Regions from separate parts of the Kitasatospora sp. NPDC058170 genome, predicted to be linked through region 2. Evidence: predicted binding sites of a transcription regulator. Region 2 holds the regulator's gene; the other holds the start of a gene.

Region 1 (3,661 bases), on a different contig from region 2:
CAGTACCGGCACCGGTCGCTGGGCCTGGATCCGGCGGCACACCTCTAGGCCGTCGAAGCCGGGCAGCATGATGTCGAGGACCACCAGGTCAGGCTGCCAGGTGTGGAAGCCGTCGACGGCGCCCGGGCCGTCGTGGGCCACGGCGACCTTGAAGCCCTCCGCGCCCAGTCGGGCCGCGATCGACTCCGCGATCGTCGGCTCGTCCTCCACCACCAGCACTCTGCGCTGGCTGCTCACCGTGCCGCCGCTGTTGTTGTTGTCCTGCTGAATATCTGTCACGGTCACGCCACCGCCCCCAGGGCTGCGGGCCGGCCACCTGTGGGGATGGCGGGGCTCCGCTCGTAGTCTTGTTCCGTCGTGGACTGTGCCGGGTCCGCCGTCCCGTTCGTCGCGTGTGCGGATCAGGGGGACGGGTGTGGACCGCCCACCCCTCCCGCACACTTCGCAGCGTACGGACAACGGGTGCTTCCCGGCAGGTGGACCGGACATTTCCGGCCCGTGGAGCGGCTGTCCGGCCGCCCTCGGACCCACTCGCAAGTGGGCACGGGGCGATACCTTACCCGGCGATTTTTCACTCCGTAACGGTACGTATGCAGTTGATTTGACGCCGAGCCGCCGGTCAGGGCCGCTACTCGTGCGTAAACGGAGTGCAGGTCCGTACCAATGGCGAGCCCGGGTCGGACACCGTTTTCACGGGGTATTCCCAGCTGGCTCCCAGGACCGCGACGTACCGTGGCCACGACAAGTCGCGGGGGTGGGATTTTCGGCGCGCGCCGGTACGTTGGGCATCGGACGGGGTCCGGTGGCTGCGGGGTCTGGAGCGGAGACGGCATGGCGGAGCTGCGCAAGGGTGCGGTGCGGGCCGGGTCGTGTCCCGGGCGGCCGGACGGGCCCTCCGCGGGGCCGCCGTACGGCATGCTGCGCCACGGTCTGCGGGCCGGCGTCGCCGACTGGGTGCTGGCCCGGGTGCCGACGCCCCGGCGCAACCCCTTCGCGCTCGGCTACCTCGCGGTGGTCGGAGCCACCACCACCTTCGCCAAGCTCGCCGACCCGGACCTGGTGCTGCGCCTCCAGGAGGCGTCCAGCTCGGACGGGCACAACCTGCTCTACCACCCCGTGCGCGCGCTGCTGTTCAGCGGCTTCTGGGTCGCCGGTCCGGTCTGGATGCCGTACCTGTGGGCCTTCGCCTTCACCGTCGCGCCGCTGGAGCGCCGGGTCGGGGCGGCCCGGGCGGCCGCGGTGTTCGCGATCGGGCACGTCACGGCCACCGTGCTGTCCCAGGCGGTGGTGCTGGCCGCGGTGGCGACCGGGCGGATGGAGTCCGCGGCGCTGGACCACCTGGACATCGGCGTCAGCTACGGCGTGCTGGCGAGCCTCGGCGCGCTGGCCGGGCTGCTCCCGCCGCGCGGTCGGCTGCTGGCGCTCGCCGGGGCCGGGGCGCTGATCGCCGACCAGATCCTCACCGACCGGGACCTCGTCACCGGGGTCGGCCACCCGGTGGCGCTGCTGGCCGGGGTGGCGCTCTGGCGCTGGCTGCGCCGCGGCCCGGGCCGGCGGCTGCCGCTGCGGCGCTCCGGGGCGGCGGCCGGCGCCCAGACGGCGGCCGCCCGGGCGCCGGGCTCCGGCGCCGCCGTCCTCGACCGCGCGTAGCGCCGGTCCCGCCCTTCCCGCCGCGCGGTCGTCCGGGTGCGTTTTGACGGGCCCCGGCAGCTCCCGCCCTGTTCGCTCACGGCGAACTGATCCCCGGGAACATCCGGCGCCCGCCAAACCTTAGTCAGGTCAGCTCAACTTCGCTGACTGGGGAGAGATCATGGCATCGACGTCCACACCGCTCACCCTGCCCGTGCTGCCGCTCGACGACGAGGTCGTGCTCCCGGGCATGGTCGTCCCGCTGGACCTCAAGGACACCGAGGTACGCGCCGCCGTCGAGGCCGCGCGGGCCGCGGCCACCGGTACCGCGAAGCCCCAGGTGCTGCTGGTGCCACGGGTGGACGGCTCGTACGCGGCGGTCGGCACCCTCGCCACCGTCGAACAGGTCGGCCGGCTGGCCGACGGGGAGCCGGCCGCACTGGTCCGGGCCGTGCGCCGGGCCCGGATCGGCGTCGGCACCACCGGGCCCGGCGCCGCGCTCTGGGTGGAGACCACGCCGTTCCGGGAGTCCTCGCTCGACACTCCGGTGACGGGCCGCGCCGCCGAGCTGGTCAGGGAGTACAAGGCGCTCTCCACCCAGTGGCTGCGCAAGCGCGGCGCCTGGCAGATCGTCGACCGGGTGGCCCAGATCGAGGGCGTCGGCGAGCTGGCCGACAACATCGGCTACGCACCCTTCGCCACCGCCGAGCAGAAGCTCAAGGTGCTGCTGGAGGCGGACCAGACGGCCCGTCTGGAGTACGCGCTGACGCTGCTGCGCGACCACCTCGCCGAGGAGGAGGTCAACGACACCATCCGCAAGGACGTCGAGGAGGGCGTCGCCAAGCAGCAGAAGGAGTTCCTGCTCCGCCGCCAGCTGGAGGCCGTCCGCAAGGAGCTGGCCGAGCTGAACGGCGACCCGGCCGACGAGGAGGGCGACTACCGCGCCCGGGTCGAGGCCGCGGACCTGCCCGAGAAGGTCCGCGAGGCCGCCCTCAAGGAGGTCGACAAGCTGGAGCGCTCCTCCGACCAGTCGCCCGAGGGCTCCTGGATCCGCACCTGGCTGGACACCGTCCTGGAGCTCCCGTGGAGCGAGCGCACCGAGGACGCCTACGACATCGTCGGCGCCCGCGCGGTGCTGGACGCGGACCACGCCGGTCTCGCCGACGTCAAGGACCGCATCGTCGAGTACCTCGCGGTGCGCAAGCGCCGGGCCGACCAGGGGTTCGACCCGGTGGGCGGCGACGGGGAGGGGCGGCGCGAGGCGCTCGCCCGCAAGGGCGGCGGGCGGCGGGCGGGCGGCGCGGTGCTGGCGCTGGTCGGCCCGCCCGGCGTCGGCAAGACCTCGCTCGGCGAGTCGGTGGCCCGCGCCATGGGCCGCAAGTTCGTCCGGGTCGCGCTCGGCGGCGTCCGGGACGAGGCGGAGATCCGCGGCCACCGGCGCACCTACGTCGGAGCGCTGCCCGGCCGCCTGGTGCGGGCCATCAAGGAGGCCGGCTCGATGAACCCGGTCGTGCTGCTGGACGAGATCGACAAGGTCGGCTCCGACTACCGGGGCGATCCGGCGGCCGCGCTGCTGGAGGTGCTGGACCCGGCGCAGAACCACACCTTCCGCGACCACTACCTGGAGGTCGAGCTGGACCTCTCCGACGTGGTCTTCCTCGCCACCGCCAATGTGCTGGAGGCCATCCCCGAGCCGCTGCTCGACCGGATGGAGCTGGTCCGGCTGGACGGCTACACCGAGGACGAGAAGGTCGTCATCGCCCGGGACCACCTGCTCCCGCGCCAGCTGGAGCGGGCGGGCCTGCGCGGCGAGGAGGTCGCGGTCGACGAGGCGGCGCTGCGCCGGCTGGCCGGCGAGTACACCCGCGAGGCGGGCGTCCGGAACCTCGAACGCTCGATCGCCCGGGTGCTGCGCAAGGTCGCCGCGCAGAGCGAGCTGGGTGAGCGGAAGCTGCCCGCCGCGATCGGCGCCGACGAGCTGCGGGCCCTGATCGGCCGGCCGCACCACGTCCCGGAGGCCGCCCAGGAGCCG
Region 2 (3,661 bases):
TCGGACGGCTTCGATCGCCTCTTCCCGGTGCCGGGACGTCGGGGGCCGCCTACTGGCGCGGTTCGTGGCCCGTCCTGGCCGCCTGGCCGAGTGCGTGGCCGAGCTGGAAGAGCGAGTCCACGTTGTATTCCTCGCGCATTTCCGCGATATGCCGGGCGAGCGTTCGCTCGCTAATTCCGAGCCGTCGTGCGATTACCCGGTGATTGGTTCCCGACAGCAGCAGGTCGATAATCGTCTGGCGGAGCTGCGAGACGACCTGGTGTGGAATGGTGCGATCGCCGTCGAAATCCAGAGCCCTGCTCCAGTTTCGCTCGAAGACCTCCTGGGCGAGGAAATCGATGACGGCGGAGTCGTGGACGAAGGCGGCCAGGTGGTCGCCCATGACCGGTATGACGGCCAGTCGCCGATTGACGATGAGCAGTCGCGCATAGGGCTCGTCCAGGGTCCTGAATTGCCAGCCCTCTTTGGCCAGTGTCGAGACGTAATCCCTGGTGGGTTGGTGATGCCTGGTGCTGGCGTTGTAGATCGTCCGCATGGACGCCCCCTGGCGGATGATGTCCAGGTCGCGCTTCATGAACGAGGTGAGCAGCTCGGACGGCCTCGGTCCGCCCGGCTGCATGGCGAGGCCCTCGGTTATCTCGCTGGCCATGGCCTGCTGGACCCGCTGGTTAATCAGCGCCCGGCCCTGGACGTATTCGATCGGGCCGCCGCTCTGGTCGGGGTTGTGGAAGGCCTCCGCCAGCTCGTTCAGGTCCCCGGGAATTGCCACCGCGCGGGACAGCAGATCGAGCGCCTGCCGCTGCCAGGTGTGGCTCAGGCTGGCCGCGAGCTTGGCCGGGTCGGCGGCGATCAGTGAGCCGGGCTCGTCCAGGTCGGATATGAGGAGTCCGAGTTCCAGCAACTCGTCGAGCGCGTCGGCCTCGTCCGGTGTGCAGCCGCCCCGGCTGAGCCGGCCGTCCTCGCCCAGCGCCTTCAGGTAGAGCCTGCGCGCGTCGGAGGACAGTATGTGTGACCGACCGTGGTTGTTCACCAGCTGCTCTCGATCACTCACTGCGGGCTCCTTGTCGTCGACCGGACGATTCGTCAACGCGACTGAGGTCCGTTGTCTCGGGGATCCTAGACGGGAACCTCGATCCAACGCCCGGCCCGGTGAGGGCGCGGGCCTCCCGACGGCGGCCCGGAAGCAGCACTCTCTCACCAGACGCAAGCCGCCGGCACCCCCCGGACAGAGGGAACCGGCGGCACGGGCGGCGGGGGCGGGTCAGCGCTTCGGCCGCCACACCACGAGGGCGCTGGACTGGGTCGGCGGCTGGTACGGGACGAGGTCGCGGCGGTAGGAGGCGTGGACGGCGGCCTCCCGCTGCTGGAGCGCGCTGGCCGCGCCCTCCAGGGAGTCGGCGAGCTCGGCGATGCGGGACTGGAGGGCGGTGACCTGGTTCTCCAGCTCGATGATCCGCTTGATGCCGGCCAGGTTGATGCCCTCGTCCTGGGAGAGCCGCTGGACCTCGCGCAGCTGCTGGATGTCCCGGGCCGAGTAGCGCCGGCCGCGGCCGGCGGTGCGGTCGGGACAGACCAGGCCGAGGCGGTCGTACTGGCGCAGGGTCTGCGGGTGCAGGCCGGAGAGCTCGGCGGCGACCGAGATCACGTAGACCGGGGTGTCCTCGGTGAGGACGTAGTGCGGCGGCGGGGCGGCGCGCCGGGCGCGCGGGGCGCTGCCGGGGAGGCCCTCGCCGATACCGGGGCCGATGGGGCCGCTGTCGTGGATCATCTGGTCGTCACGCTCCCTTCGCCGCCCGGAACAGGGCGGCTCGCGGGTCGTCGGAGGCGGTGGCCTCGCGGTACTGCTCCAGTGCCGTCAGCGCGTCACCGGTGACCTGCTGCGGCACCACGACCTCCACGGTGACCAGGAGGTCGCCGCGGGTGCCGTCCTTGCGGGTGGCGCCCTTGCCGCGGGCCCGCAGGGTGAGGCCGTTGGCGCTGCCGGCGGGCAGCTTGAGCTTCACCGAGGGGCCGTTGAGCGTCGGTACCTCGATGGTGCCGCCGAGAGCGGCTTCGGGGAAGGTGACCGGCACCGTCACGGTCAGGTTGTCGCCCTTGCGCCCGAAGACCGGGTGCGCGTCGACGTGGACGGTGACGTAGAGGTCGCCGGACTGGCCGCCGCGCTCGCCCTGGGCGCCCTTGCCCTTGAGGCGGATCCGCTGGGCGTCCTGGACGCCGGCGGGGATCCGGACCTGCATGGTGCGGGCCGAGCTGGCCCGGCCGCTGCCGTGGCAGTCGGGGCACGGGTCGTCGACGATCATGCCCCGGCCGCGGCAGTCACGGCACGGCTCGGAGAGCGCGAAGGCGCCCTGGCCGCGGCTGACGGTGCCGGCGCCGACGCAGGTCGGACAGACCCGGGGGGTGGTGCCGGCCCGGGCACCGGTGCCGGTGCAGGTGCGGCAGGGGGCCTGACTGGTCATCCGCAGCGGGACGGTCGCGCCGTCCACCGCCTCCTCGAAGGAGAGCGTCACCTCGGTCTCGACGTCGGCGCCGCGCCGCGGCTGGGCCTGCCGGGTGCCGCCCCGGTTGAACAGGCCGCCGAAGACGTCGCCGATCCCGCCCCCGCCGCCGCCCTGGCTGCCGCTGAAGAGGTCCCCGAAGTCGAAGCTGTGGTTGCCGTTGCCGGGGCCGCCGGAGCGGAAGCCGCCGTTGGCGAACAGGGCGCGCGCCTCGTCGTACTCCTTGCGGCGCTTCTCGTCCGACAGGACGTCATAGGCCTCGGAGATGTCCTTGAACCGGTCCTCGGCCTTGACGTCGCCCTTGTTGGCGTCGGGGTGGAACTCGCGCGCCAGCTTGCGGTAGGTCTTCTTGATCTCGGTGGCGGAGGCGTCCTTGGGCACGCCGAGGACCTTGTAGTAGTCCTTCTCCACGTAGTCCTTGCCGCTCATGGCTGCCGCCACCTCCCGAGACCCATAGTCAGTGCAGTGCCACCTGCGGTGTCAATAGCGAGCGCGCCGCGGAGTCGTACGCCGTACGGGACGACGGTGTACGACTCCGCAGCGCAGGGGTGTTCAGCTGTCCGCGCCACCGTCGGCCTTGTCCGACTCCTCGGACTTCGCCGACTCGGCGTCCGGGCCGGCGGTGGTCTGGGTGCCCGGCTGGGGCTCCGCGACCGCCACCATCGCCGGGCGGATGATCCGCTCGCCGATCCGGTAGCCGGGCTGGAGGATCTGGACACAGGTGTCCTCGGTGACGTCCGAGGAGTAGCTGTGCATGAGCGCCTCGTGCATGGTCGGGTCGAAGGGCTCGCCCTCCTTGCCGAACTGCTGCAGGCCCAGCTTGGCCACGACCGTCTCCAGCGACTCGGCGACGGACTTGAAGCCGCCCGTCACCTCGCCGTGCTCGCGGGCCCGGCCGATGTCGTCCAGGACCGGGATCAGGGACTCCAGGATGTTGGAGACCGCGATCTCGCGGACCGTCAGACGGTCGCGCTCGACCCGCTTGCGGTAGTTCTGGTACTCGGCCTGGAGGCGCTGGAGGTCGGCGGTCCGCTCGGCCAGCTCGCGCTTGGCCGTGTCGTCGCCGGCGGAGTCCCCGCCCGCGGCGGCCTCCTCGGCGGCCTTGATCACGGCCTCCTCGGCGGCGGAGTCGTCGCCGGGCTCAGCACCCTGCGGCTTCTCCG

What was found. The regulator HspR, encoded in region 2, represses chaperone genes until heat shock. The targets are predictions, from matches to a motif close to TTGAGNNNNNNNNNCTCAA.
Region 1: lon (endopeptidase La) is a predicted target of HspR. The motif match lies at 1,770-1,788, and genes of this name have one in related genera.

Annotation. Positions count from the first base shown of each region.
Region 1 is NZ_JBHVUV010000011.1:29,889-33,549, forward strand. Features, by position in the region: gene ACFVVX_RS14220 (response regulator transcription factor) at 1-279, opposite strand, end outside; gene ACFVVX_RS14225 (rhomboid-like protein) at 832-1,650, shown strand; gene lon (endopeptidase La) at 1,811-3,661, shown strand, end outside.
Region 2 is NZ_JBHVUV010000018.1:99,778-103,438, forward strand. Features, by position in the region: gene ACFVVX_RS21195 (hypothetical protein) at 50-1,051, opposite strand; gene ACFVVX_RS21200 (heat shock protein transcriptional repressor HspR) at 1,262-1,768, opposite strand; gene dnaJ (molecular chaperone DnaJ) at 1,776-2,927, opposite strand; gene grpE (nucleotide exchange factor GrpE) at 3,051-3,661, opposite strand, start outside.